Regions from separate parts of the Neorhizobium puerariae genome, predicted to be linked through region 1. Evidence: riboswitches for the same ligand, from Rfam matches in the RefSeq annotation. Region 1 holds a riboswitch; each other region holds the start of a gene.
What was found. Region 1 has a riboswitch for thiamine pyrophosphate ahead of thiM (hydroxyethylthiazole kinase). Riboswitches for the same ligand answer to the same signal wherever they lie in the genome.
Positions count from the first base shown of each region.

Region 2: it holds a riboswitch for thiamine pyrophosphate, as region 1 does, so the genes downstream of both, thiB (thiamine ABC transporter substrate binding subunit) here and thiM (hydroxyethylthiazole kinase) in region 1, are expected to answer to the same signal.
Region 3: it holds a riboswitch for thiamine pyrophosphate, as region 1 does, so the genes downstream of both, ACFFP0_RS25480 (ABC transporter permease) here and thiM (hydroxyethylthiazole kinase) in region 1, are expected to answer to the same signal.
Region 4: it holds a riboswitch for thiamine pyrophosphate, as region 1 does, so the genes downstream of both, thiO (glycine oxidase ThiO) here and thiM (hydroxyethylthiazole kinase) in region 1, are expected to answer to the same signal.

Region 1 covers NZ_JBHMAA010000008.1:320,257-327,421, forward strand. The annotation lists gene ACFFP0_RS06880 (hypothetical protein) at 18-230, opposite strand; gene ACFFP0_RS06885 (hypothetical protein) at 242-424, opposite strand; gene ACFFP0_RS06890 (methyl-accepting chemotaxis protein) at 581-2,839, opposite strand; gene ACFFP0_RS06895 (heavy metal translocating P-type ATPase) at 3,026-5,347, opposite strand; TPP riboswitch at 5,458-5,554, shown strand; gene thiM (hydroxyethylthiazole kinase) at 5,594-6,409, shown strand; gene thiE (thiamine phosphate synthase) at 6,406-7,041, shown strand; gene thiD (bifunctional hydroxymethylpyrimidine kinase/phosphomethylpyrimidine kinase) at 7,053-7,165, shown strand, end outside.
Region 2 covers NZ_JBHMAA010000014.1:212,575-219,739, forward strand. The annotation lists gene ACFFP0_RS12840 (thiamine ABC transporter ATP-binding protein) at 1-206, opposite strand, end outside; gene thiP (thiamine/thiamine pyrophosphate ABC transporter permease ThiP) at 199-1,818, opposite strand; gene thiB (thiamine ABC transporter substrate binding subunit) at 1,823-2,812, opposite strand; TPP riboswitch at 2,872-2,978, opposite strand; gene ACFFP0_RS12855 (VOC family protein) at 3,086-3,481, opposite strand; gene ACFFP0_RS12860 (response regulator) at 3,581-4,033, opposite strand; gene ACFFP0_RS12865 (ABC-F family ATP-binding cassette domain-containing protein) at 4,193-6,010, opposite strand; gene ACFFP0_RS12870 (thiamine diphosphokinase) at 6,017-6,667, opposite strand; gene ACFFP0_RS12875 (AAA family ATPase) at 6,774-7,165, shown strand, end outside.
Region 3 covers NZ_JBHMAA010000032.1:206,069-213,233, forward strand. The annotation lists gene aztD (zinc metallochaperone AztD) at 1-876, shown strand, start outside; gene ACFFP0_RS25470 (GTP-binding protein) at 1,043-2,248, shown strand; gene ACFFP0_RS25475 (ABC transporter substrate-binding protein) at 2,347-3,291, opposite strand; gene ACFFP0_RS25480 (ABC transporter permease) at 3,288-4,070, opposite strand; TPP riboswitch at 4,204-4,306, opposite strand; gene nrdF (class 1b ribonucleoside-diphosphate reductase subunit beta) at 4,405-5,379, opposite strand; gene nrdE (class 1b ribonucleoside-diphosphate reductase subunit alpha) at 5,554-7,165, opposite strand, start outside.
Region 4 covers NZ_JBHMAA010000008.1:142,081-149,245, reverse strand. The annotation lists gene ACFFP0_RS06050 (LuxR C-terminal-related transcriptional regulator) at 1-515, shown strand, start outside; gene ACFFP0_RS06045 (hypothetical protein) at 522-800, shown strand; gene ACFFP0_RS06040 (hypothetical protein) at 930-1,286, opposite strand; gene msuE (FMN reductase) at 1,596-2,153, shown strand; gene ACFFP0_RS06030 (hypothetical protein) at 2,242-2,436, shown strand; gene ACFFP0_RS06025 (hypothetical protein) at 2,451-2,594, shown strand; gene ACFFP0_RS06020 (RBBP9/YdeN family alpha/beta hydrolase) at 2,644-3,222, shown strand; gene ACFFP0_RS06015 (tautomerase family protein) at 3,358-3,744, shown strand; TPP riboswitch at 3,836-3,955, shown strand; gene thiO (glycine oxidase ThiO) at 4,076-5,068, shown strand; gene thiS (sulfur carrier protein ThiS) at 5,065-5,262, shown strand; gene ACFFP0_RS06000 (thiazole synthase) at 5,264-6,037, shown strand; gene ACFFP0_RS05995 (thiamine phosphate synthase) at 6,034-6,645, shown strand; gene ACFFP0_RS05990 (carbon-nitrogen hydrolase family protein) at 6,767-7,165, shown strand, end outside.

The DNA of each region.
Region 1 (7,165 bases):
GTTCGCCGGGCGGTGGATCAGTGCGCCGGGCGGGTGCCGCCGCCCTTCCTTTCTGCATCGTGGGTGTGGTGGCTGTCGCGTTCGCCGCCGCCACCGGAGACCCGGCTCCTGGAACGCAGGTCGCTGCCGGCCGGCGGCTTGTCGACCTTCAACGGCGCCCTGGCGTTTTCATGCGAGGCGCCGGGGCCGCCCTGGCGAATGCTCGCCGGCGTCTTTTGCGATGTCGACATGCGAGTTCTCCCTATCGGTCCTGCTGGTAGCCCTGATGGGTCGTATTGATTTTCGTGTTGCCCTGCTGTCCCTGCTTGCCGGGGTCGTTCGCGGCCTGCATCGCGCCGCGTTTGGCATCCGGAGAATGGTTCTGCTCCCCGGTCCCCTTGTGGCTCAGGTTGCCGGAGGGTGTCGGAGGAAGTCTGCTGCTCATCTCGGGCCTCCCTTTCTTTCCAGGTTTCCCGAAATCCTAACCCGCGGGGATTCCCGATGTTCCCGAAAAGGCCTGCCTTCCCCTCTACGAAGCAAAAGAGGCAGGCGGTGAGATGCCGCCTGCCTCCTCAATCCGTCAAAGTGGGAGCGTCCCGGCCTAGGCCGCCATTCCCCTTCTCTGCACGCCGCGCGGCGACATCCGTCTTGCCGCATCGCCCGCCTGCCCGATCTCGAAGCGCGCCAGCAGTTCCGACAGCCGCCCGCTTTCCTGCGCGAGGCTCGCACCCGAGGCATTCATCTCCTCGACCATGGCGGCGTTCTGCTGCGTCACCTGATCCATGTGGTTGACGGATGTGTTGATCTCCGACAGGCCCGACGCCTGTTCATGCGCCGCAACCGCGATGGCATCCATATGCTCGTTGATCGTCACCACCAGACGGGCGATCTCCTTCAGGCCGCTGCCGGTGTCATTGACCAGGACGACGCCCTGATTGACCGCCTCTTCGGAATTGCCGATGAGCTTCTTGATCTCCTTGGCGGCATTGGCCGAACGCTGGGCGAGTTCGCGAACCTCCTGCGCCACGACCGCAAATCCCTTGCCCGCCTCGCCCGCACGGGCCGCCTCGACGCCGGCGTTCAGGGCCAGAAGATTGGTCTGGAAGGCGATCTCGTCGATGACGCCGATGATCTGGCCGATCTGGTTGGACGCCGTCTCGATCCTGCCCATGGCCTCGACCGCATTGGACACGACCTCGCTGGACGTCTCGGCCCTGGTGCTCGCGTGGCGAACCATTTCGCGCGCCTCGTTGGCGCGTTCCGCCGTCTGGCGCACGTTGGTCGTGACTTCCTCCAGCGCGGCGGCCGTCTCCTCCAGCGATGCGGCCTGCTGCTCGGTCCGCTTGGCGAGCTGGTCCGAGGCGGTCGAGATTTCGCCGCTGCCGCTGCGGACGCTGAGAGCCGCCATGTTCACGCTTTCCAGGGCGGAACGGAGCTGGTGGACAGACCTGTTGAAGTCATGGCGAAGGGATTCGAACTGCTCGGCGAAAACCTCGTCGATCTCGCAGAGCAGATCGCCGGACGCCAGACGGCGCAGGCCGCCGGCGAGGCCGGACGTCGCCTGTTCAAGCCGCTCTTCCGCCTCGGCTTCCGCCCTTCTCTGGATTTCGATCCGTTCGGCCTCGGCCGCCTGCCGGGACCGCGCCGCATCGGCTTCGAGCTCGCGGTTCTGGACGGCCGCCTCGCGGAACACCTCGACGGCGCGCGCCATGTCGCCGATTTCATCCCGGCGTCCGGCCCCCGAAACGGTGACCGAAAGGTCTCCCCCGGCAAGCATCCGCATGACACCCGTCAGGTGCCCGATCGGATTGGCGATCCGGAAGATGATCGTGAATATCGCGGCCAGCGAGAGCGCGACGGTGACGAGCGTCGCTATGCCGTAGATCACGATGGACTGCGTCGCCGAAGACAGGTTCCGGGCCGTCAGCTCGGTCATCTCGCTCAGAGATGCGGATGCGATGCCAGCGATGGACGCTTGTGCCGGGCCGGCGGGTTTGCGCCAGTCGTCGACGGCCATGTCGAAGGCGCGGCCCGCCTGGAATTCCTTGATGGCGGCGGTACGCTGCTCCGCATAGGGGCCGGCGAAATAGGTCGACTGGGCCGTCCTGTACAGGCTCCTGATCCGCTCCGGCGTTCCCTCGCCCTTGACGATCTGCGTGATGATATCCCACGAAAGCGCCACCCTCGCATCCTGAACGGCGATCTCGGCCAGCTTGCCGGCGGGCAACGGCTGCTTCGAAATCAGCGCGCCGACGAGCGTGGAATTGGCGGTCCCGAGCTGCGTGCGCGCGGTCCATGCCAGCGAACGCAGCTGGGTGAATGCGATCATCGCGGGGTTGCGGGCATTGATGGCCGCTTCGACCTGATTGGCGGCCTTCTCGATGTCGAGCAGCATCTGGTCGGCAAGCCCGAGCACCGTCTTGCCGAGGGCGGGGTCGCGATCCCTGACCGGTTGCGTGAGCGCCGCGTCGATCCTGGAGCGGTAGCTCAGCCACTGATTGTAGTTTTCGAACATGGGGGCGAGCGCCGCCCGCAGGGTTGCGGGCTCGATATCGTCCGCAACGGCCTTCGCGGCCGAAAAAGCGGCATCGAGGCTCTTTCGGCCGTCATCGATATTGTTGCTGCTGGAGACGACCTCGGCCGGCTCCAGCTTGATCGCGGAGGAAATCCCGCCTCGTTCCCCCCGCATTCCGAGAAGCGCATCGAACAGGGAAGCGTCGAGCCGGGCAAGTTCGGCAAGCCGGGCGGAATTCTGCTGCAGCCGGGCTTCCTGCAAAAGCAGCTTCCCCATCAGCCCCATCACCGCGACGCTCAAGATCGCAAAGGCAAATATCAAGATATTCTTGATGGAAAATCTCATCCTGTTATCCCCCAAAATAATCGCCGTCCGAAATTCCCGGTCGCAGGCAAGCATCTGGCGACGCCACCACGGCCGGGCACACAATTTCAGGAGAATTACTGGCAGGAATTGGATAAGTTTCCCTTAAGATCAGAGGATTGCGGCCTACTGATCATATCACCTTGCGTCACTTATATTAGAAGATAGTCACGGCATCCGCACCCGCAGCAGCCTCAGGGCGTTGATCGTCACCAGAACGGTCGCGCCGGTATCCGCAAGGATGGCCGGCCAGAGGCCGGTGATGCCGATGATCGTCGTCACCAGGAACACCGCCTTCAGGCCGAGCGCGATGGTGATGTTCTGGTAGATGTTGCGCATCGTCCGCTTCGAAAGCTCGATCATCCCCGCAATATCGCCGACCCGGCCGTGCAGCACCGCCGCATCCGCCGTTTCGAGCGCCACGTCCGTGCCGCCGCCCATGGCGATGCCGACGTCCGCGGCTGCCAGCGCGGGAGCGTCGTTGATGCCGTCACCCACCTTGCCGACGACGAAACCCTCGCGTTTCAGCTCGCCGACGATACGCTGCTTGTCCTGCGGCAGCAGTTCGGCGCGCACCTCGATACCGAGTTCCCTGCCGATCGCGGACGCCGTCCGGGCGTTGTCGCCGGTCAGCATCACCGTCTTCACGCCGGCATCCGAAAGCGCCTTGAGACCAGCCTTCGCATCGGCCCGCGGCTCGTCGCGCATGGCGATCGCGCCTGCCAGCACGCCGCCGACGATCAGCACCGAAACAGTCTTTCCCTCGTCGTTGAGGCTGGCGATCCGCTTCGAATGGGCGGGCGGCAAGGCGACGCGCTCGCCGGCAGCCTTGGGAGAACCGAGGAAGACCTCCTGGCCTTCCACCATCGCGATGACGCCCTTGCCGCCCAGCGCCTTCGCATCGCTCGCGGCGGGAATATCCACCTCGTCCTCCGCAGCTTTCGCAAGGATCGCGACGGCCAGCGGATGGCTGGAGCCCGTCTCAAGGGCCGCGGAAAGGCGCAGCACGTCCTCGGCATTGCGGCCGAAGACGATCACGTCGGTCACCTGCGGCCTGCCGGCCGTCAGCGTCCCGGTCTTGTCGAGCGCCACCGCCGTCAGCTTGCCGAGCGTTTCGAGCACGGCGCCGCCCTTCATCAGCAGGCCACGGCGCGCGCCGGAGGAAAGCGAGGCGGCGATCGCGGCCGGTGTCGAAATGACCAGGGCGCAGGGGCAGCCGATCAGCAGGATCGCAAGGCCCTTGTAGACCCACTCGCCCCAGCCGGCTCCGGAAACGAGCGGCGGCAGGATGGCCACCAGAGCCGCGACCACGACCACGCCCGGCGTGTAATAACGCGAGAAGCGGTCGATGAAGCGTTCGGTCGGCGCCTTCTTCTCCTGCGCCTCCTCGACCAGCCGCACGACGCGGGCGATCGTATTGTCCGCGGCAGCGGCGGTCACGCGTATGCGCAGCGCCGCATCGCCGTTGATCGTGCCGGCGAAGACGGCATCGCCGGCATCTTTGGCGACCGGCGTGCTTTCACCCGTCACCGGCGCTTCATCGATGGCGCTTGCCCCCGCGACGATGACGCCGTCGGCCGATATCCGGTCTCCCGGGCGCACGAGAATGATGGAGCCGATGGCGAGGCTTTCGGCCGGCACCTCGCGGGTCCTGCCCCCTTCCCGGCCGTCCACTTCGAGAAGCGCGTTCTTCGGCACGAGGGCGGTCAGGCTCTGGATGCTCTGCCGCGCCCGCCCGGCCGCCACACCTTCCAGCAGTTCCCCCACGAGGAAGAGGAAAACGACGGCGGCCGCCTCTTCCGAGGCGTCGATGACGACGGCGCCGACGGCGGCGATCGTCATCAGCATCTCGATCGAGAACGGCGTGCCGGCAAGCGCCGCCATGATGGCGCGACGGGCGATCGGCACCAGGCCGATCAGCATCGCGGCCGTGAAGATATACGGTTCGTAGGCCGGAACCAGATGGCCGAGGCCATATGCGGCTGCGAGCGCCGCCCCGACAAAAATCGTCAGCCGGCCCTTGGCGCTTTTCCACCACGGCCCCTCCATCGGCCCGTGGTCGTGGCCGTGCAGACCCTCGATCTCCTGCCCGGCGTCGGCGCGGTGATCGTGCCCGCCGCCATGGCGGTGCGCGTGGCCATGCGCTCCCTCGTGGTCGTGGCGGTGCTGGCCATGGTCATGCGTGCAGTCCGGTCCATGCACATGGGCGTGCCCTTGCGCATCGTGATCGTGCCCATGATCGTGACGCTCCGCGCCTGCCGGCGGCTTCTTTCCCAGTGCACGCAGTGAATATCCCAGCCCGGTCACTTTCCTTTCGATCGCGGTCAGGTCGCTGGTGCCGTCATGATCGACCGTCATCGTGCCCGCGGCGACGGACACGGAGACATCTTCAACACCCGGCATGCGGCGCACCGCCGTGTCGATCTTGGTCGCGCAGCTTGCGCAATCCATGCCGCCGACCTTGTACCGGGCCTGATTTGTCACCGTCATCATCTCTCTCCTTCTGGATCGAGCACCTGCTTACAACCTATAGCGACTAGAGCTTCAAGGGCGTTTTTCAAGAATTTGCTGGCGGTCACCGGCCGATTTGCGCTAAGCCTCGTTTCTGACAGGGGCGTCCGGCGAAAGCCGGGCTGAGAAGCACCCTTTGAACCTGAACCAGATCATGCTGGCGGAGGGAGTCGTCCGGGCCTTCTACTCATCGCGCCCGCGCCTGCCCCGCCCAACGAGGCGAGAATGCAGACAATCTCCTTCCCTGGCGAAACGCCCGGCCAGTTGCTGGCCGCGATGCGCGCCCAAAATCCGCTCGTGCAGAACATCACCAATTTCGTGGCGATGAACATCGCGGCGAACGTGATGCTTGCGGCGGGAGCTTCGCCTGCCATGGTGCATACGCAGGAGGAGGCTGGCGAGTTCGCCCGCATCGCCTCCGCGCTGACCGTCAATATCGGCACGCTCTCGCCGGATTTCCTGATGGGCATGAAGGAGGCGGCAAAAGCCGCAGGAGAAACCGGAAAGCCCTGGATACTCGATCCCGTCGCGCATTTCGCCACCGGCTATCGCCGCGCCGCCACCGCCGAACTCATGGAATTGAAGCCCGCCATCATCCGCGGCAATGCTTCCGAAATCATCGCGCTTGCCGGCAGCAGATCGAGCGGCCACGGTGTCGACAGCGGCGACCCGACCGAGGCCGCGGAAGGTTCCGCCACAGCGCTTGCCCGTCAGAGCAGCGCCGTGGTCGCCGTCACCGGCGAGGTGGATTTCGTCACCGATGGCCACCGTTCGGCGCGCATCATGGGCGGTTCGGACCTCATGCCGCGCGTCACCGCGCTTGGCTGCTCGCTGACCTGCCTTGTCGGCGCCTTTGCCGCGACAAGGCCGGAAAAGCCTTTCGAGGCAACGGTCGCCGCGCTCGCCATGTTCGCGGTTGCCGGCGGCCAGGCGGCTGCCGAGGCCTCTGGTCCCGGCTCGTTCTCTCCCGTCTTCCTCGACCGGCTCGCGGCACTTTCGCCCGAGGCGCTCGATGCCGAGGCCAGGATCACGGGCGCATGAAGACCTTCGATCTTTCCGTCTATCTGGTCCTCGACCCCGATCTCTGCCGCGCGATCGGCATGGTGGAGACGGCCCGGCTCGCCGTTGCCGGAGGGGCGACCATCGTGCAGCTCCGCGACAAGCAGGCCGATACGGCCGCGATGATCGAAACCGGCCGGGCGTTGAAGGCCGCGCTTGCCGGCACCGGCGTGCCGCTGATCGTCAACGACGACGTCGAGGCGGCGATCGCGATCGGCGCCGAAGGCATCCATGTCGGCCAGAGCGACATGGCGGCGGCAACGGCGCGCGAGCGCGTCGGCCGCGGCATGATCCTCGGCCTTTCCGTCGAAACGGAGGAACTGGCGCGGCGGGTCGATCCTTCGATCGCCGACTATGTCGGCATCGGACCGGTCTTCGCCACCGCCACCAAACCGGACCACGAGCAGCCGGTCGGCTTCGAGGGGCTCGCGCGCATCGTCGCGGTGGCCCCGGTTCCGGCGGTCGCGATCGGCGGCCTGAAGGCGGAGCATGCAGGCCCGGTGCTTGCGGCCGGAGCAAGGGGCATCGCCGTCGTCTCGGCGATCTGTGGCCAGCCGGACCCGGAAGCCGCCGCCCGAAGGATTGCGGACGAGATCGAAAAGGCACGCGCATGACGACCAGACCGATGATCAGGAATGTTCTCTCCATCGCCGGTTCGGACCCTTCCGGCGGCGCCGGCATCCAGGCGGACCTCAAGACGTTTTCGGCGCGCGGAGCCTATGGCATGGCCGTGCTGAC
Region 2 (7,165 bases), on a different contig from region 1:
CTGTCCGTCACATCCTCACCAGCGATTACGATATGCCCCTTGTCCGGTGTCTCGAAGCCCGCGATGAGATTGAGGAAGGTCGATTTTCCCGAGCCGGAAGGGCCGGTAACCGCGGTTACCGCACCGGCAGGCAAGGCACAGTCGAACCGGAAGCTCTTGTTTCCGAGCCCGATCTCGACCTTTTCCAGCACGATGCCGTCAGTCATGTCCTGCCCTCCGTTGTCCCGTCGCGCCCAGCATCGTCAGCGCCAGGCAGATCAGGCCTAGGATAAGCGCCAGCCCATCCGCATCATTGGTCCGATAGCTGGATAGCCGGCTATAGACAAGCCAGGGCAGGGTGGTGAGGTCGCTGGAGCCGAACAGGGCCACGGCACCGAGATCGCCGAGGGAAAGAGCCATGGCGAAGGAGAGGGCGGTGAGGAGCGGTCTTGCCAGAACCGGCAGGTCGATCTTCCGGAGCCTGGCGAGGCCGGAAATCCCAAGACTTGCGGCCAGTCTTCCGGTTTGCCGGCGATGGGCCTCGACTGCCGGCGCCAGGACGCGCATGACGAAGGGCAGGGCCATCAGCATGTTGATCAAGGCCACCAGTGCCGGCGCAAATCGCGCAACATCGCCGAACGATCTCAGCACCAGAAACCAGCCTGTGCCGAGCACGACCGGAGGCACCAGCAGTACCAGCGAGGACGTGCCACCGAGCAGGGCGGAAAATCCCCTGGCGGTTCTGCCGGGCCGTTTCATGTCGATGACCGTCGCCTGCGCTGCGATGATCGCCAGCGATGCCAGCACGGCCATCGAGCCGGCCGCAAGCGCTATCGCAAAGCTGGTCCATGCGGCGCGAAGGAAGAGGGGGCTTGCGGCAAGAGCCCAGAGATCGGCCCGCAGCCCGGCCAGAACGATGGACGAGAGCGGCAGGATCAGGAAAGCCGTGGCTGCCGCAATGGCGAATGCGTCCCAAAGCCGTGCCGGGAAGGCGCGGCCGTCGAAGCGGCGGGTTGGCCGGCCAGCCGTCAAGACCGCGTCATCGGGTGCCGGAAAGAGCGCCATTGCGATCAGGATCATCGCCGTGATGCCGATCTGCAGGAGCGAGAGCGCGATGGCGCGCGGCGGGTCGAAGTCGAAACGCAGCGACTGGTAGATCGCCACTTCGAGCGTGGTCGCCGCGGGACCACCTCCCAGCACAAGCACGAGCGTGAAGCTTGTTGCGCAGAGCATGAAGATCAGCCCGGCTATGCCGGGGATGACGCCCCGCGCCGCCGGCCACTCGACAAAACGGAAGACCGAAAGCGATTTCATGCCGAGGCCCGAGGAGAGAAGCCAGTATTCCGCAGGCAGGCGTTCCAGGGCGGCGAGCAGGAGCCGCGCGGCAAGCGGCAGGTTGAAGAAGACATGCGCCAGCAGGATGCCTGAAAGGCCGTAGATGCTGACCGGCTGTTCGAGGCCCAGTTTCAACAGCAGGCTGTTGATAAAGCCCTGCCGGCCCCATATGCCGATCAATCCGAGCGCCCCGATCAGCACCGGCAGGCCCATCGGCAGCGCCATCAGCCGGATGATCCACAGCCTGCCGGGAAAGCCCGGCCGCCGTGCGAGCGCCAGCGCAACGGGAAGCGCAAAGACAACCGACAGCAGCGTGGAAAGCAACGCCTGCCACAGGGTGAATTGCAGGACACGCCAGGTATAGGCGGTGAAGAACCGGCTGCCCGCGCCACCGGCATCCCAGGACAGCAGCGCGCAGGCGGCGACGCCAACGAAGAGGGTTATGCCGGTCAGGCTCAGGAGGCCCCCGGCGATTCCCCATCTTCGTTCGGTTCGTGTCAGCATGCGTTCAGTTCATGCTCATGGCTGTCAGCCATTCGTCGATCCAGAGCTGGCGGTTCTTCGCCACCTCATCCGAGCCCATCAGGAACGTTTTCCCCGGCTGGACCAGCTTGTCGAACGCGTCCGGCAGGGGCGCGGACGTCTTCGAAGCCGGCATCATCCAGTTCGTGGTGGGGATGATTTCCTGGAAAGCCGGGGAGATCATGAATTTCAGGAATTGTTTTGCCAGGTCCTTGTCGTCGGCGCCTTTCAGCATGCCGGCGACCTCGATCTGGATATAATGGCCTTCGGAGAAGGCGGCAGCCTGGTAACGGTCCGTTTTTTCCTCGACCATGTGATAGGCGGGTGAGGTCGTGTAGGAAAAGACCATGGGTACCTCGCCTTTGGCGAACAGGCCGTATGCCTCAGACCAGCCGGGGGTGACCGTCAGCACGCGCTTCCTGAGCTTTGCCCAGGCTTCCGGCGCCTTGTCGCCATAGACGGATTTCATCCAGAGGATCAGTCCGAGGCCGGGCGTCGAGGTGCGCGGGTCTTCGATCGCGATCTTCTGCGACGGGTCGCCTTCCACCAGTTCCTTCAGGCTCCTCGGCGGGGTCTTTATGGCCCTGGTGTCGTAGACGACTGCAAAATGACCGTAGTCATAGGGAATGAAGGTGTCGTCGGTGTAGTTGCCCGGTACCTTGACGGCGGCTGTATCGAGGCCATGCGGTTCGAACAGGCCGGTCGCCTTGGCTTCGGAGATGAGGTTGGTGTCGAGGCCGAGCGCGATATCGGCATCGGTCTTCGGGCCTTCCAGCTTCAGGCGGGTGAGCAGCGCCACGCCATCGGCGACGCCGATGAAGTTCACCTTGCAGCCGCATGTCTTCTCGAAAGCTTCCTTGACCTTGGGGCCGGGACCCCAGTCGGAAATGAAGCTCTCATAGGTGTAGACGGTGAGGGTTTTTTCCTGCGCCCCGGCGGGCACGGACATGGAAAGTGCGGCCGCAGCCGCGAACATCGAAACAATGAGCCTGCGCATCAGCGCCTCCTTTGGTCGTTGCAAGAGGAATAGGCGCTGATGAGGAGCCGTCTAATCCCTCCGCCGGTCTTAACCGGATCAGGTTCCGCGGGTTGGCAAAAGCCTCTCAGCCACGCGAAACCGCGTGGCACCCCGTTAGAGCGGACCAGATGTAGCGGCGGCGGGATTGGCTTGCAAGTGGGCGACGCCGCGAGGGCGAGGCGCCGAAAATTGGAAGCGATTTCCGGCACCTCCTGGAGATTCCGGTGTGGATCAGCCTGCGCTCATGTCCATGTACATGATTTCCCAGACATGTCCGTCCGGGTCCTGGAAGCTGCAGCCGTACATCGGACCCATCTCGATATTCGGTTTCCACTCTCCGCCGCCCGCGCCCAGGGCCTTGGCCTTGAAGTCGTCGACTTCCTGGCGGCTTCCGGCGGAGAGGCAGTTCAGAACCTCCTTCACCCGCCGGGCGTCGGCGATGTCGCCGTTGATGAAGTCCCTGAACTTCTCGTGTTCGAGCAGCATGACGTAGATCTGCTCGCTGACGATCATGCAACTCGCCGTCTCGTCGGAAAAGTTCGGGTTCCTGGTGAAACCGAGTGACGTGTAGAAGCGGGTCGCAACGTCGATATCGGCCACGGGCAGGTTCACAAAAATCATTCGCATGCCGGTCTCCTCTCCATTTGCCATACGCGCATGATCGCGCGTTCTATCCAAGGACGAAGAAGGAAGCGTGAAACCGACACGCAGACGGAAATTTTTCGCTCAATGCGAATTCCGCCGGAAGACCTTGAGTTCGCGCGGTGCGGCCGTCGTGCCGCCGAGACGGTCGGTGACGGCATAGTCGATGGTTCTTTCCACGGCCTCCGGCATGACCGGCTTGGTGAGAACGCCGAGGGAACCTTCCACGCCGTCCTTCAGGTCGTCAGGATTGCCGGTCATGAAGATCACGGTGACGCCGTATCGCCTGGCAAGCTCGCGGCCGATGTCCGGTCCGGTCCTGCCATCGGTCAGATTGACATCGACGATGGCAATATCGGCAAGGGGCGCAAGCTCCAGCGCGTGTTTGCGGGCATTGGCAAGACCCGTGACTTTCAGCCCCATGTTCTCGACGGTTTCGGCGATGTCGAGCGCGATGAGGAATTCATCCTCCACGATCAACACCCGCTGCTTCGCTGCTTCACTGGGCGGCCGACGACGCGGTACATTTGTCAGCATTGGATGTCCCCACACGATTCCCGGTTCTCAATTCCGGCAGGGAGGTCGATCGCCATTCCTGCCATCGGTGCGGACCGAACGGGCAGAGGTACAGGAATGTTCCGTTTCGTGACAAATATTCCGGCTCTAAATGGCTGTTAGAGTTAACAATTCGTTAGCTCAGCCTTCCAGCTCCTCGCGCAGCATTTCCAGTTCGAGCCATTCTTCCTCCATCCTGGTCAGGCTCTCGCGAAGTTTCTCCATTTCGGCGGCAAGTCGGTTGAAGGCGGCCGGGTCCTTGGCGAAGAGATCGGGATCGGCCATCTTCTTCTCCCGGGAAGCGATTTCCGCCTCGGCCTTCGCCATTTCCTTCGGCAGGTTTTCGAGCGCGAATTTCTGCTTGTAGGAGAGTTTTCCCTTGTTTTTCGGCGCCTCGGTCGCGGCGGCGTCGGTCTTCGGCTTTTCCGCCTTCTCCGCTTTGCGCTTCTCTTCCAGGGCGCCTTTCCGCTGGGCGAGCATATCCGTATAGCCGCCGGCATATTCGATCCAGCGGCCGTCCGGCGCCTCTGGATTGGCGGGTGCGATGGTGGAGGTCACGGTGCGGTCGAGGAAGTCGCGGTCGTGGCTGACGAGGATGACGGTGCCGTTGTAGCCGGCGACGATCTCCTGCAGCAGGTCCAGCGTCTCGATGTCGAGGTCGTTGGTCGGTTCGTCGAGGATCAGCAGATTGGAAGGTTTGGCCATGATGCGGGCGAGCATCAGCCGGGCGCGCTCGCCGCCGGACAGGTTCTTGATCGGCGTGCGGATCATCTGTTCCGGCTGGAACAGGAAATCCTTCATGTAGCCCGCGACGTGGCGCTGCTCGCCGTTGACGAGCAAGGTCTCCCCGCGGCCGTCGGTCAGGTAGTGGGACAAGGTGTCTTCCGGATTCAGGTCCTCGCGTTTCTGGTCGAGCGTGGCGATTTCCAGGTTCGTGCCAAGCTTCACCGTGCCGGCGTCGGGAGCGAGCTGGCCGGTCAGCATCTTCAGCAGCGTCGTCTTGCCGGCGCCGTTCGGACCGACAAGGCCGATCCGGTCGCCGCGATGGACGCGGATCGAAAACGGCGCGATGATCTGTCGGTCATAGGCCTTGGTGATGTTTTCCGCCTCGATCACCAGCTTGCCGGATTCCCGCCCCTCGGTGATCTCGGCCTTCACCGTGCCCTGCGGTCCCTTGTGGCCGCGGTAGGAGGCGCGCATGGACTGCAGTTCTCCGAGACGGCGCATGTTGCGCTTACGCCGCGCCGTTACGCCGTAGCGCAGCCAGTGTTCCTCGCGCTCGATCGCCTTGCCGAGCTTGTGCTGCTCCACCTCCTCGGCCTCCAGCACCTCGTCGCGCCATGCCTCGAAATGGGCAAAACCCCTGTCGAGCCGGCGTGAGGTGCCGCGATCGAGCCAGACGGTGGCGGTCGAGACCTTTTCGAGGAAACGCCGGTCGTGCGAGATCAGCACCAATGCGCTCTTCGTCTTGCGCAGCTCGTCTTCCAGCCATTCGATCGTCGGCAGGTCGAGATGGTTGGTCGGCTCGTCGAGCATCAGGATATCCGGCTCGGGGGCCATGACGCGGGCAAGCGCGGCGCGGCGGGATTCACCGCCGGATAGCGTCTTCGGGTCTTCGTGGCCGGTAAGGCCCAGATGTTCCAGCAGATAGGTGACGCGATAGGGGTCGTCGCCGGGGCCAAGGCCGGCTTCCGCATAGGCCTGCACGGTGGAAAAGCCCGCGAAATCCGGCGCCTGCTCGAGATAGCGGATGGTCGCGGCCGGATGCCGGAAAACCTCGCCGGACTGCGGCTCGACCATGCCGGCGGCGATCTTCATCAGCGTCGATTTACCGGAGCCGTTGCGGCCGACGAGGCAGATGCGGTCGCCCGGCTCCACCTGCAGGTTCGCTCCGGCCAGGAGCGGCGCGCCGCCGAAGCTCAGGAAGATGTCGTCAAGCTTTAGGATGGGAGGTGCCATATGGCCTCATGCTCCGGAAAAGTCGTAGGGGCGGGCGAGGATCATGGCCCTGCCGCTTCTTAGATGGATTTCCACCGGTCCTTCCGCAACGTTCGAAACCGTGCGGGAGGAGCCGAAAGGTAGGGAGAAGTTGTCGAGCGGATATCGCGCGCCGATGATGTCCAGCCCTTCCAGGCCGGAGAAGCCGACGACCGAAAAGAGCGAACCTTCGGGCAGATCCAGTGTCCTGGCTCCGGAAAGCAGGGGGATCGCCTCTTCCTCGCCGGATGTCAGCAGAATGTCGAAGCCGCGTTCGGCCAGACTCATGGCATGGATGAGATGCTGCAGCGCGTGGTCGCTGCGCTCGCCGCCGAGCGCGCCAGCGAAAACCAGCCGCGTCGCGCCGCGGTCTATCGCCTCCGACGTGGCGATTTCGCCGTCGGTTTCCGTCTTGGCGGGCGGATAGGTCTGCTGTTTCACGCCCGGCCATTGTCTTGCAAGCTCGGCATCGGTGGAATCGAAATCACCGACCCAGAGTTCCGGCTCGACCCCGAGTGCGGTCGCATGACGGATGCCGCTGTCGGCCGCGATGAAGCGGCTCGCGCTGACGGCCTTTCGCAGGCGTTCGGTGACAATGAGATCGCCGCCGAGCAGGATCGTGAAAGTCGCGTGGGTCATGACACTGCCCATAGCGTAAACCGAGCGGAAAGGGAAAGCCGCTTGCGCTTGCTTCGTCCATATCCAGTCACTAGTTTGCGCGGGGTTTTGAGATCGGGACGAAGACATGCAGTTTCAGGGTACAGCGGATTATATCGCCGACAAGGAGCTGATGGTGGCGGTGAATGCCGCGATCCGGCTTGAACGGCCGCTGCTGGTCAAGGGCGAACCCGGTACGGGCAAGACGGAACTCGCCCGGCAGGTCGCGGCTGCCCTCAGTCTCGATCTCATCGAATGGAACATCAAGTCCACGACCAGGGCGCAGCAGGGGCTTTACGAATATGACGCTGTTTCCCGGCTGCGCGACAGCCAGTTCGGAGACGAACGCGTCCATGACGTCACCAATTACATTCGCCGCGGCAAGCTGTGGCAGGCCTTCGCCTCGGACCGGAAGATCGTGCTGCTGATCGACGAGATCGACAAGGCGGACATCGAATTCCCGAACGACCTCCTGCAGGA
Region 3 (7,165 bases), on a different contig from region 1:
GGGAAACGCCCTTTCCATGTCGTGCCGCACGACGATCACGCGATCCTTTTCTACGATCGCGGAGGCAAGGCCGAGATTATCGATGAAGCCGCGCTTCTCGAAGGCAAGGCCGACGTGCGAACGATCGATACCACGGCTCCCCATCACGGCGTCGCGGTCACGATGGGCAAATTCGTGCTGGTGTCCGCCCCCGATACCGAAGCCAAGACGAAACCGGACGAGCTGCCGCCACGCATCGGCCTGAGGGTCATCGACGAAAAGGGCGAACAGGTCGGCGACATCACGAAATGCACAGATCTCCACGGCGAAGCCACATCTGCGCGCCTTATCGCGGTCGGCTGCAAGGAAGGCGTTCTGGTCGCGCGGCCCGGCGGCACCGGGGGACCGAAGCTCGAAATGCTGAACTATCCGGAAAACCTTCCCAAGGGTTATGTCGGCACCCTGCTCGGGGGCAGGACGATGCAGTTCTTTCTCGGCAACTACGGCGAGGACAAGGTCGTGCTGATCGACCCCGACGGCAAGGAGCCCTATCGCCTCGTCGAACTCCCGACCCGGCGGGTGGATTTCATCCTCGATCCCGCCGATCCCCGCAATGCCTATATCCTCACCGAAGACGGCAATCTCCATGTCCTCGACGTCATCAAGGGCGAAATCGTCCGCAAGGCGAACGTCACCGAGCCCTATAGCAAGGACGGACACTGGAGAGACCCGCGGCCGCGCCTGGCGGTCGCCGACGGCCGGATCGCCCTCACCGATCCCCGCCATGCGCTCGTGCGCGTCATCGACGCCGAAACGCTGAAGGAAACCCGCACGATCCCGGTCGAAGGGCAGCCTTTCTCCATCGTCGCGGTGGGCGGTTCCGGCGCATCTCATTGATGTGAGATGTGCAGATACGGGGTCGAGACGGCGGCCCCGTATCCTGGCCCGCCGAAAACAGCGGAGCGTCGAAGGTCCGAAGCCGACCGGGGCCAAAGCCCTGAAACCCTGTGCCCCGGCTACGTCGCCCGCTCGTCGAACTACAAACATGAATGGAGATGGACATATGAAGAGGAAGCTTCCGGTCACGGTTCTTTCCGGCTTTCTCGGCGCCGGCAAGACGACATTGCTCAACCATATCCTCGCCAACCGCGAGGGGATGCGGGTGGCGCTCATCGTCAACGACATGAGCGAGATCAACATCGACGCCGCGCTTGTGCGGGAGGGTGGCGCCAACCTTTCCCGCACACAGGAACAGCTTGTCGAAATGACCAACGGCTGCATCTGCTGCACGCTGCGGGACGATCTTCTCAACGAGGTGCGGGCGCTCGCCGAACAAGGCCGCTTCGACTACCTGCTGATCGAATCCACCGGGATCGCCGAACCGCTTCCCGTTGCTGCGACCTTCGATTTCCGCGACGAACAGGGCCGGAGCCTCTCCGATGTCGCCCGGCTCGATACCATGGTCACGGTGGTCGATGCTGCGAACCTGCTCGCCGACTACGGTTCCGCGGACTTCCTCGCCGATCGCGGAGAGACAGCCGGCGACGGCGACAACCGTACCATCGTCGATCTGCTCGTCGAACAGATAGAGTTCGCCGATGTCGTCGTCCTCAACAAGGTCAGCACCGCCACGGCCGCGCAACGGGACGCGGCGCGGAAGATCATCGTCGCACTCAACCCGGATGCGAAACTGATCGAGGCCGATTTCGGCAGGGTGGACCTCGAGGACGTGCTTGGCACGGGCCGCTTCGAGTTCGGGAAAGCCGAGCAGAATCCTCTGTGGTTCAAGGAATTGCATGGCTTCAAGGACCATGTGCCGGAGACCGAGGAATACGGCATCCGCTCTTTCGTCTACCGGGCCAGGCAGCCCTTTGAACCCATGCTCTTCCAACGCTTTGTCGAGCGGTCGTGGCCGGGCGTGGTGCGGGCAAAAGGTTTCTTCTGGCTGGCGACGCGTCCGCTCCATGTCGGTGAGATCAGTCAGGCCGGATCGCTGGTCAGGACCGGCAAGATGGGGCTGTGGTGGGCCGCCGTGGCGAGGGAGCAGTGGCCGCGCGATCCCGGTTTCGCTGCGATGATGAAACCCTATCTCGACCCGGTATGGGGCGACCGGCGGCAGGAAATCGTCTTCATTGGCGCCGATCCGATGAGCGAGGAGAAAATCCGCACCGAACTCGACGCCTGCCTGATCGACAGCCCCGTTTTCATGCCGGAACTGTGGCGCAACCTGCCCGATCCTTTCGCAAGCTGGGATCGCCAGGCGGCCTGAGGCCGACATGAAGCCGGCGCGATGTCCTGCGCAATGAGCAACCGCCTCTTCCGACTGAGGCGCTCGGATATCATTGCGCGGGACTTCATTGTGGCGATCTAGCGGATCTCGACCGCGACGTCGTCTGGAGCCGGTGCAGCCTCGATCAGCCCCATCTCCTGCATGAAGGCGCCGAAACGGGCGTAGCGGGCACGATCGAGAGCGGACGGGCGCTTTGCGAAACGCGGCAGCGTATCGAAGAACGCCGTCCGGTTCAGTTCGTCGTCGAGGTTGGGATAGGCCTTGACGAAGAGACGCCATGCCTCCTGCGGATGGTTGGTGATATAGATCGAGGCCTGTTCCACGGCCGCGAGAAACCGCGGCAACCTGCCGTCCTGCGCGAGATCGCGGCGCGTGACGAAGATCAGCTCGTCATAAGCCGGAACGCCATGCTCCTCGGGAAAGAAGGCGCGTCCCTCATGTCCTTCGAGCTTCATCTGCGTCAGTTCGAAGTTGCGGAAGCCGCCGAGCGTCGCATCCACCTTGCCGCCGATCAGCGAGGGAGACAGGGAAAAGTTGACGTTGATCAGTTCCACGTCCTCGTTGGTGAGACCTTCGGAGGCCAGCATGCGCTTCAGCATGGCGTCCTCGAAACCGGTCACCGAAAAACCGACCTTCCTACCCTTCAGGTCCTTGAGACTTTTGACCGGGCCGTCCGCCAGCACCGTCACCGTATTGAGCGGCGTTTCGACAAGCGTCCCGAAGCGAACGAGCGGCAGGCCGGCTTCGTGGTCGAGATAGAGATTGGGCTGGTAGTGGATGCCGATATCCGCCTGACCGGCAGATACCAGACGCGGCACCGCGGAGGGGTCGGAGGGAGGGATCAGTTCCACATCGAGGCCCGCAGCGGTGAACAATCCCCGCTCCCCGGCGATCACCATCGGCGCATGGTCGGGATTGACGAACCATTCGAGAAGCACGGTGAGCTTGTCGGCGGCTTGCGAGGAGGCAGGCGCAAGCGCGCCGGCAAGCGCCACGAAGGAGGCGAAAAGGATGCGGATCATGATCGTGCAGAACTCCTGAACGAGGGTGAGGATGTGGGATCGGCTTCGCTGGCCCAGGGCGCCAGGCCAACTGTCAGCCGATCGATGAGAAGCCGTAGTGCGAGCGTGAGGATTGCGAGCACGGCCATTGCCGCAAACACCATATCGGTCTGCATGCGGGCATTGGACTGAACCATGACGAAGCCAAGCCCGCCGGACGCGCCGACCCATTCGCCGACGACGGCGCCGAGCGGCGCCAGCGGCCCGGCAACCCGAAGGCCGGAAACGAGGCTCGGGATCGCCAGCGGCACCCGGATGCCGACAAGAGCCTGCCAGTGATGGGCGCCGTCGAGCGAAACGGCATCGAGGATTTCCCGGTCGGTGCGCCGCAGCCCGTCGGCGAATGCCGAGGCAACCGGGAAGAAGATGATGATTGTCGTCATTGCCACCTTCGAGGCTAGGCCGAAGCCGAGCCAGAGAACCAGGATCGGAGCGAGTACGAAAACGGGAAAGGCCTGCAGGATCAGAACCATCGGCCAGACGAGGCGGCCGAGAAGCGGCAATGCCGCAACCCCGAAGGCGGTGGCGGCGCCGAGGACGGCGCCGAACAGCAGCCCCAGGACGATCTCCGTCAGGGTGATGATGCTGTGCCGCAGCAGAAAGCCGGGCTGATGCAGAAAGGCGGCGGCCACCGCCATCGGCGACGGCAGAATATATCTCGGCGGCGCAAACAGCCAGACGCCCGTCTGCCAGAGAGCGACAAGCACGATGATGCCAAGACCTGCATGAGACGCGCGCATGACGTGGTCAGCCGCGATGATAGGCCGCTACCGGACATTCCTCGAATAAAAAGCGAAGCGCAGATATCATCGTTCGATCTCCAGACAAACCAATCACGGAGATCCAGGTGAAGCGGAGAAGAGAAAGTATCGTCGGCGACGCCATTTCCGTTCCTACGCCGGCATAACCCGGATCAGGTTCAAGGGTCCGGCTCACCGCCATCTCAGCATCGTACGATGCTCCCCTCGGAATGGTACGAAACTGTCGACTTTCCAGGCGCCTGTCAATGGGCACGGAAAGATCGACAAAAAGCGCGGCAACAGCAGCGCCGGGACCCAACGATACACGCAGTCGTCAGAAATTCCAGTCCTCGTCCTCGGTCGCCACCGCCTTGCCGATGACATAGGACGATCCTGACCCGGAGAAGAAGTCGTGGTTCTCGTCGGCATTCGGCGAGAGCGCCGAAAGGATCGCGGGATTGACCTTGCAGGCTTCGGACGGGAACAGTGCCTCATAGCCAAGGTTCATCAACGCCTTGTTGGCGTTGTAATGCAGGAATTTCTTGACGTCCTCGGTCAGTCCGACGCCGTCATAAAGGTCTTCCGTGTACTTTGCCTCGTTGTCGTAGAGTTCGAGCAGCAGGTCGAAGGCGAAATCCTTGATCTCCTGCCGCCTTTCCTCGCCCAGCCGCTCAAGCTCGCGCTGGAATTTATAGCCGATGTAATAGCCGTGCACCGCCTCGTCACGGATGATGAGGCGGATGAGATCGGCAGTGTTGGTCAGCTTGGCGCGGCTCGACCAGTACATCGGCAGATAGAAGCCGGAATAGAACAGGAAGCTTTCGAGGAAGACGCTGGCGACCTTTTTCTTCAGCGCATCACCGGATGCATACTGCTCCATGATCAGCGCGGATTTGCGCTGCAGGAATTCGTTCTCCTCCGACCAGCGATAGGCATCGTCGACATCCGGCGTCAGGCAGAGCGTCGAGAAGATCGATGAATAGGAGCGCGCATGCACCGCCTCCATGAAGGCGACATTGGAGAGCACGGCCTCCTCGTGCTGCGTGGCCGCATCCTCCATCAACCGCACGGCGCCGACCCCGTTCTGGATCGTGTCGAGCAGGGTCAGGCCCGTGAAGACCCGGATGGTGAGTTGCTGCTCCTCGGGCTTCAGCGTCGCCCAGGAGGGGATGTCGTTCGACAGCGGCACCTTTTCCGGCAGCCAGAAGTTTCCTGTGAGGCGGTTCCAGACTTCGAGGTCCTTGTCGTCCTCGATGCGGTTCCAGTTGATGGCTCGGATGCGTGAGATCGGCCTGATGGCGACGTTCATTGATGGATTTCCTCGACAAATTGTGATGGTGCCCGGAGCCCCCTCACCCTGCCCTCTCCCGAAGGAGAGAGGAGGACGCCGCGCATGCCGCATCTGTCTTCTTCCCATCGGGAAGAAGGTGCCGGCAGGCGAATGAGGGGGCCACGCGCTCGAAGGCCCGCGGCTGAAATCAGGTCAGAGCGTACAAGACACGCAGCCCTGCACCTCGGTGCCGGACAGCGCCATCTGGCGCAGCCGGATGTAGTAGATGGTCTTGATGCCCTTCCTCCAGGCGTAAATCTGCGCCCGGTTGATGTCGCGCGTCGTCGCCGTGTCGCGGAAGAACAGCGTCAGCGACAGGCCCTGATCGACATGCCGGGTGGCCGCAGCGTAGGTGTCGATGATCTTTTCCGGACCGATCTCGTAGGCGTCCTGATAATATTCGAGATTGTCGCCGGTCATGAAGGCGGCCGGATAATAGACGCGGCCGATCTTGCCCTCCTTGCGAATCTCGATCTTCGAAACGATCGGATGGATCGAGGAGGTGGAGTGGTTGATATAGGAGATCGAGCCGGTCGGCGGCACCGCCTGGAGGTTCTGGTTATAAAGACCGGAGGTCATGACCGCCTGTTTCAGCGCCAGCCAGTCCTCCCGCGTCGGGATGTGGATGCCGGCCGTCTCGAACAGCCCGGCGACCTTCTCCGTCGCCGGTTTCCATTCGGCCTCTGTGTATTTGTCGAAATACTCGCCGGATGCGTATTTCGAATTCTCGAACCCCCTGAAGCTCGTACCTCGCTCGGCCGCCAGAAGGTTCGAGGCGCGCAGCGCGTGATACGTCACCGTATAGAAGTAGATGTCGGTGAAATCGATGCCCTCTTGCGAGCCGTAGAAGATGCGTTCGCGGGCGAGATAGCCATGCAGGTTCATCTGCCCGAGGCCGATCGCGTGGCTTTCGTCATTGCCCTTCTCGATCGATGGAACCGAGGCGATATGGCTCATGTCGGAGACTGCGGTCAACGCCCGGATCGCCGTCTCGATCGTCTTGCCGAAATCGGAGGAATCCATCGCCGCCGCAATGTTCAGCGAGCCGAGATTGCAGGAGATATCCTTGCCCATATGTTCGTATGACAGGTCGTCGTTAAACGTGCTTGCCTCGCTCACCTGCAGGATCTCCGAGCAGAGATTGCTCATGGTGATGCGCCCCGCAACCGGATTGACCCGGTTCACCGTGTCCTCGAACATGAGGTAGGGATAGCCGCTCTCGAACTGGATCTCGGCGATGATCTGGAAGAACTCGCGCGCCTTGATCTTTCTTTTGCGGATGCGGGCATCCTCGACCATCTCGCGATATTTCTCCGTCACCGAAATCTCGGTGAAGGGCATCCCGTAGACGCGCTCCACGTCATGGGGCGAGAACAGGTACATGTCCTCGTTGTTCCTGGCGAGTTCGAAAGTAATGTCCGGGATGACGACCCCGAGCGAGAGCGTCTTGATCCTGATCTTCTCGTCGGCATTCTCACGTTTCGTATCGAGGAAACGCATGATGTCGGGGTGGTGTGCATGCAGGTAGACCGCGCCCGCCCCTTGCCGTGCGCCGAGCTGGTTGGCGTAGGAGAACGAATCTTCCAGGAGCTTCATGATCGGAATGATGCCGGAGGACTGGTTCTCGATCTGCTTGATCGGCGCACCAGCCTCGCGGATGTTGGTGAGCGACAGCGCAACGCCGCCGCCCCGCTTCGATAGCTGCAGGGCCGAGTTGATCGAGCGGCCGATCGACTCCATGTTGTCCTCGACGCGCAGCAGGAAG
Region 4 (7,165 bases), 180 kb from region 1:
GCGGTTATCACCGGCTGATCGGCGAAATCATGGCCGTCCGCGCCGCATGGAAGGCGGGACGCCAGCAGCAGGCGCTCGCCTATCTGCAGTCGGCCATCGCGCTTGCCCGCGCGCACGAGGCCACGCAGCTCTTCCTCGACGAAGGGCAGGAATTCGCAACGACCCTCCGCGCCATCGTGCGCCGCTTCGGCCTCAAGGCCTTCAGCGTCGACGCCGTGGAATTCATGAGCCGGATCGTCGGCCACGGTTTCGGCCGCCAGTCGAGGGTTTCCGTCGCGGCCCGCGATGCCGAAAGCGGGCAACCGGCATCGAAAGGGCTTCTCAGCAGCCGCGAGACCACCGTTCTCAAACTGCTTACCGAAGGCCGCAGCAACAAGGAAATGGCCCGGACGCTCGGCCTTTCGGAAGCGACCGTCAAATTTCACCTGAAAAACATCTATGCGAAACTCGGCGTCGGCCGGCGCGGCATGGCTGTTTCGGTGGGGCGTCACCTCAATCTCACGACTTCCGACTGAGCTATCTTGACGAACCTTCCCGGCCCGGCGACGAAGACGGTCGAATATCACGAGCAGTCGGGGCGTGCGATGGTCTGGTGGACCTCGGCCGCGTCGGGAGCCTTCCAGATCGTCCAGCGCCGCCAGTCGGGCTGGGTCAACTGGGGAACCAACGACGAGAACGAACGCCCCGAACTTCCGGTCGGGGTGGATATCAAGACGGCCTATGGCCGGTTCGCCGATCGCTGGACGGCGACAGCCGACCAGCTGGAGACGCCTCCGACCATCGCGGTTTCGCAGATATGATGATGGCCCGCCGGATCAGTTCGCCTGACGGGCGGCCCTGATCTCCATCAGCTTCGCGGTGCAGGCCGGTGAAGCTGATGGATGCATTTCTCAAGCGGCCATGATTATCCAGGACGGGATTGCCGTCGGTCAGGTCAGGGCTTGCCGGCAAGCCTGTCCACGAGCGATGCGGCTTCGCCGGCAACCCGCCGTATCCCGGTCCACCATCGCGAATCCGGCCATGTCGGGGTGTTCCGCAATAGCCCGGGTGAAGGGAGTGCCCTCCATGACGGAGCGTTGCGCGGCCCCGTGGAGCATGTGATGCGCCCTGTGCCGGCCGATCCGGCCGGAAATCTGCATCATCGCCGCCTCCGAGACGATCAGGCCGTTGGTGATCTCCGGATCGCGCCGGCCCAGATGATCGCAAGGCTGCACCGCTCGGAACTTGTCTTCAAACAAAAAAGAAGGGCCATCGGAGACCGAGGCCCTTATAGGTGTGAAGGTCAAAAACCTCCAGAGGGGAACAGCTGCTGCGATGGTACTGGGAGGAGGACCATAAGATGCATCAGCCACGTGCATAATGATCATATTTTGATCATCCGGTAAACAATTTTTGTGCAGTGCAGCTATGCAGAAATGAGGGCAGTCGCCGGGCCGGTCTGCGGTGGTGCTTGATAATCCCACGGAGACGAGCGGGAAAGAAACGGATTTCCTGCTTTGGACATGAAGAAAAACGGCCATTCCTTTTAGTCCATCAATTTTATAGACAATAATGCCGTTCCATGGACCTGTTCGAAATGCGAAAGGAATGGAGCGGTGACATTCAAACTGGTGGGCATAGCCGGCAGCTTCAGCCGTCCATCGAAAACACATGCGCTGGTGCGCGCCGTCGCCGATCTGGCGGCCAGCGAGTACGGCCTTGCGAGCGCGGTCTATGACCTGCACGATGTCGGCCGGTCGCTCGGAACTGCCCAATGGCGGAAGGATCTGGACGCCCAGGCTCTCCGGATCATCGACGAGATCGTCGCGGCCGATGCCGTCGTTATCGGCTCGCCGACATACAAGGGTTCCTATCCGGGCCTCTTCAAGCATCTGATCGACCTTATCGATCCTCACGAGCTGCGGGCAAAGCCCATCCTGATCACCGCGACGGGCGGCGGGGACCGGCATGCCTTGATGGTTGAACACCAGTTGCGGCCGCTCTTCGGTTTCTTCATGGCTCATACGCTGCCGACGGCGGTCTACGCCTCGGACCGCGATTTCACGGACTACAGGGTTTCGTCCGAACCGCTTTCCCAGCGGATCGCCGCCGCCGTCGGCGAGCTCGCGACATTCGTGCCGTCCCGGCGTCATGCGCTGGCCGCGGCGGAATAGTCTGCGGGACCTCCGCTGAGCAACGCATGTCGCAGTTCGTCCGGCCGGTCATCCGCAAGCATCGACTTCGCAAAAAATGGAGGCTCGCATGAAACTGGATTTCTTACGGAGCATCGTCAAGGCGGTCGGTTACAGCGCCCCGGGCGCACGAGATCAGCAGTCTGGAACATCGCCGACGCCCGTCGGGCAAAAGGCGCGTGCCGGTGACGAAGACGAATACCGTTACGGACGCGACTACGAGCTCTTTTACTGGATGCCCGGGCAAGGTCCCTGGTATTATTAAAGGAGGGTCCGGGCATGGCGCTTGCTTTCGATCTTCGGCGACCCGCCGGCACATCGCCTCTGGGCAAGGTGCTGCCCTATCTGCGCTCCGGCACAGACATCTGCCTGATCGCGTCGTCCTTCGTCTTCCTGTTCGCCGTTATCTTCGGGGTGTTCTGATGCAAAGGCGCGTGGGCTGCGTCGCGCAACCGGCAGCGTGCAGGTTTGCATGAGCCAGATTCTCATCCTCCCCGGACTGTTCGGATCAGGCGAAGGACATTGGCAGCAGCACTGGCTGCGGGACCATGCCGAGGCGCGCCTCGTCCACCAGGACGATTGGGATCGGCCCGATCTTCCCGCCTGGATGGCGAAGCTTGAGGCGGCGCTGGAAGAGGCGGGAGAGGCCTATCTCGTCGCGCACAGTCTCGGGTGCCTGCTTGCCGCCAATCTGGCCGACCGTCCCGTCGCTCGCAAGGTCCGCGGCGCCTTGCTGGTCGCGCCCTGTGACCTGTGGACGACCGATCCCCTCCATCCGGGACAGATCTCGTTCGGTACGATGCCGACACGCAGGCTGCCTTTTCAGAGCATGGTGGTCGGCAGCCTGAACGACGTCTACATGACCATCGACCGTCTCAACATGTTCGGCCGGCTGTGGCATTCCGAGGTCAGGAATATCGGCCTCGCAGGCCATATCAACATCGCAAGCGGCTTCGGCCGATGGCCGAGCGGTTATGCGCTGCTGGAAAAGATGAAGGCCCGTGCGCGCCACCTGAGGCCCCGGCGTTCCTCCGTGGCCACGGTGGCCTGAAGGAACCGCCGGCGTGCCTGATCATCGTGAACAGCGGTCAAAGTTCCTTCCGCAGGCCGAGCCGGTTTCAGAAGACATGCATCCCGAAAACGTGGCGGATTGCCGGCAACACTGCAATACATGGAGAACGAACAGATGCCTGCCACGCGAATAGAAACCAGGCGCGGCTGGATCGGAACTCGCCGCCCTGACGTTATCGAGGCAGTCCAGCGCGCGCTGCTGACCGGACTGAAACTGCCCGAGGACGATCGCTGCGTCCGTCTTCTGGAATACGACCATGATGCGATGATCGTTCCTTCCGGAAGGGGAGCCTCTTACACGGTTGTCGAGATAACCCTGTTTTCAGGACGCACCCTCGAGGCCAAGCGGCGCTTATATGCTGCACTCGTTGAAGAGCTCTCGGTTTTTGGCGTGCCTGCGGATGACATCAAAACCGTTCTTGTCGAGGTTCGGCCGGAGAATTGGGGCCTGCGGGGTTCACCTGCAAGTGAACTCGATCTTGGCTACAGGATAGATGTCTGAGGCCGGAGGCGCATCGGGACATCTTCCGGCACTCGACCGAGGATGAACGCCGTGCCCTTGACGGCGATCGGACATCGGCCATAGTGTGTCACCAAATCACCAGGGGAGTCCCGTCAAGGGGCTGAGATATTGCTGAGCGATCTCGCGGCGCAGTGACCCGTTGAACCTGATCCAGTTCACACTGGCGTAGGGACGGTGCAAGTGCCGACGAGTCGCGAATTTTCGCCTGATCCGCGCCGGCGTGCTTTCAGCGTCCCCTGCTTGAGGACTGGGTCTCCAATGTCAGTTGGAGCTCGCCATGCATGTCACCGACAGGCCGCAATCGTCAGGGATGCGCATTCTCGTCAGGGGGGCAGGCGTCGCCGGCCTTGCGGTGGCGCGGGAGCTTGTTGCGCGCGGCTGCGCCGTGGAGATCGCGGAAAGAGGAGCATCGGTCGGAGCCGGCGCCTCATGGCTGGCCGGCGGAATGCTGGCGCCCTGGTGCGAGATGGAAAGCGCGGATGCGCGGGTCTTGTCGGAAGGCTTGAGCGCGGCCGACTGGTGGGATGCGGCGACGCCCGGCCAGGTCGTGCGCAAGGGTACGCTGGTCGTGGCGCCGCAGCGCGACATGGCCGAGCTTGCCCGTTTCGCATCCCGTACCTCGGGATACGAGTGGCTGGACGAAGAGGCCATCGCCGGGCTTGAGCCCGCGCTTGCCGGGCGTTTCCGCAAGGGACTCCATTTCCGCGAGGAGGCTCATCTCGATCCCCGGCAGGCGCTTCAGGCGCTTTACCGGTCGCTTGAGGCCGAAGGTGTCCGCTTCCGTTTCGGTGCCCCGGGCGATCTTTCGGGCCGCGGTTATGATCGGGTGATCGATTGCACCGGCTCGGCTGCGATCGGGCAGGTTGGTGCGCTGCGGGGTGTCCGCGGCGAGATGCTCTACCTGCGGACCGAAGAGATTGCCCTGTCGCGCCCGGTCCGGCTGCTGCATCCGCGTCATCCGGTCTATATCGTGCCACGCGGCGATGCCCGCTTCATGGTCGGTGCGACCATGATCGAGAGCGAGGCGGATGGGCCGCCCAGCGCGCGTTCCCTGATGGAACTGTTGAATGCGGCCTATGCGCTGCATCCGGCCTTCGGGGAAGCCCAGGTCGTCGAAACCGGCGCCGGGGTTCGCCCCGCCTTTGCCGACAATTTCCCGCGCCTGCTCGACATCGGGCAGACGCTCCACGTCAACGGCCTCTACCGTCATGGTTTCCTGCTGGCGCCGGCGATGGCGCGGCAGGTCGCCGATGGATTGGCCACACCCCGCATGACACAAGCACTGACAGGAGCAATGTTATGAGACTGATCGTCAATGGCGAAGATCACGAACTCGAAGCCTTGACCCTCACCGACGCCATGGCCCTGCTCGAATATGAAGGCGGCTGGCTGGCGACGGCGGTGAACGGCGAGCTCGTTCACCGCGAGGACCGGAGCGATTGCCGTCTTGTCGAGGGCGACCGGATCGAAATCCTCGCCCCGAAGCAGGGAGGCTGAAATGATCTCGTTTTATGGAACCGAAAGCGCTTCCCGGCTTCTGCTCGGCACGGCGCGATATCCTTCGCCGGCCGTTCTGGAGGAGGCGGTGCGGCGATCCGGCACCGGGATCGTCACCGTTTCGCTCAGACGCGAGACAGCCGGCGGCAAGGCGGGCGGGGCGTTTTTCGAGATGATCCGGGCGCTGGGCGTGCGGGTGCTGCCCAACACCGCCGGGTGCCACTCCGTCTCCGAGGCGGTGCTGACCGCGAAAATGGCGCGGGAGCTCTTCGGCACCGACTGGATCAAGCTGGAAGTGATCGGCCACCACGACACGCTGCAGCCGGACGTCTTCGCCCTGGTGGAAGCGGCGCGAATCCTGGCGGGCGAGGGCTTCAAGGTGTTTCCCTATACCACCGACGACCTCGTCGTCGCCGAGCGTCTGCTCGAGGCCGGCTGCAAGGTGCTGATGCCGTGGTGCGCGCCGATCGGCTCGGCCATGGGACCCGTCAACATGATGGCCCTGAAATCCATGCGCGCGCACTTTCCCGACGTGCCTCTGATCGTCGATGCGGGCATTGGCCGTCCGTCGCATGCGGCCATGGTCATGGAACTCGGCTACGACGCCGTGCTGCTCAACACGGCGGTTGCCGGGGCAGGGGAGCCGGCCCTGATGGCCGAGGCCTTCGCGCGCGCCATCGACGCCGGCCGCAGCGCCTATCTCGCAGGCCCGATCGAACCCCGCGACATGGCCGTTCCCTCGACCCCCGTCGTCGGCAAGGCGGTCTTCGCATGAAGCTCGATCCTTTCTATCTGATCGTCGACAGTTCCGACTGGATCGAAAGGCTGGTGCCGCTTGGCGTCAGGCTGGTGCAGCTGCGCATCAAGGAGCGGCCGGAGGAGGAGCTTCGTGCCGAAATTCTCCGGGCGAAGTCGATCTGCGCGCGATACGGTTCCCAGCTCGTCGTCAACGATTACTGGCGGCTGGCGATCGAGGAAGGTTGCGATTTCATCCATCTGGGGCAGGAGGACCTCGCGGCGGCCGATCTGCCGGCCATCAAGGCCGCGGGTTTGAAGCTCGGCGTTTCCACCCATGACGAAGCCGAGCTTCAGGCCGCGCTCGCCGCCGAACCGGACTACGTGGCGCTCGGTCCCGTATATCCCACCGTTCTCAAGCAGATGAAATGGGCGCCGCAGGGATTGCAGCGGATAACCGGCTGGAAGAAGCGCGTCGCGCCGCTTCCGCTGGTGGCCATCGGCGGGCTGACTGTCGAGAGGCTGCGGGGCGTGTTCGACGCGGGCGCCGACAGCGCCGCCGTCGTCACCGACATCACCCGGAATGTTGACCCGGAAGCACGAACGCGCGAATGGATGGAAGAAACGGCGTCATTGCGGGCCAAATGACCCGCAATGGTTGCATGACTTGCTTCGACGCGCTTGAGTAGATACCTGCTGCGAAACCGGTTGCGACGCATATGGAGGCGCTGGATCATGCGACGGCCGGTCGCCGCTTGTGGAGGAAGACATGCCGACGATATGTGCTGTGGAATGGCCCGACGGACTGCTGCCGGAAAGTGACATGTGGCGGCGGATCAGGGATGAGGTCGATGGAATTCGACCGGACATCATCGTCACCAACGAGATGCCGTTCGGAGCCTGGCTTCCGAAGCAGGCGGATTTCGACGGCGACGCCGCACGCCAATGGGTGAACCTCCACGAGCGTGCTCTTGACGCGCTGCGGGATCTGGCGCCGGCAGCCGTCATATCGTCGCGCCCGGTGCTTGCCGGCGACCGGCTGGCGAACGAGGCTTTCGCCCTGGAGGGAGGCCGCTACGAGATCCTGCACCACAAGCAGCTTTTCCCGGCGGAGGAAGGCTGGGAGGAGGAGGCCTGGTTCGCTCCCGCCATATCCGGCTTTGCGACG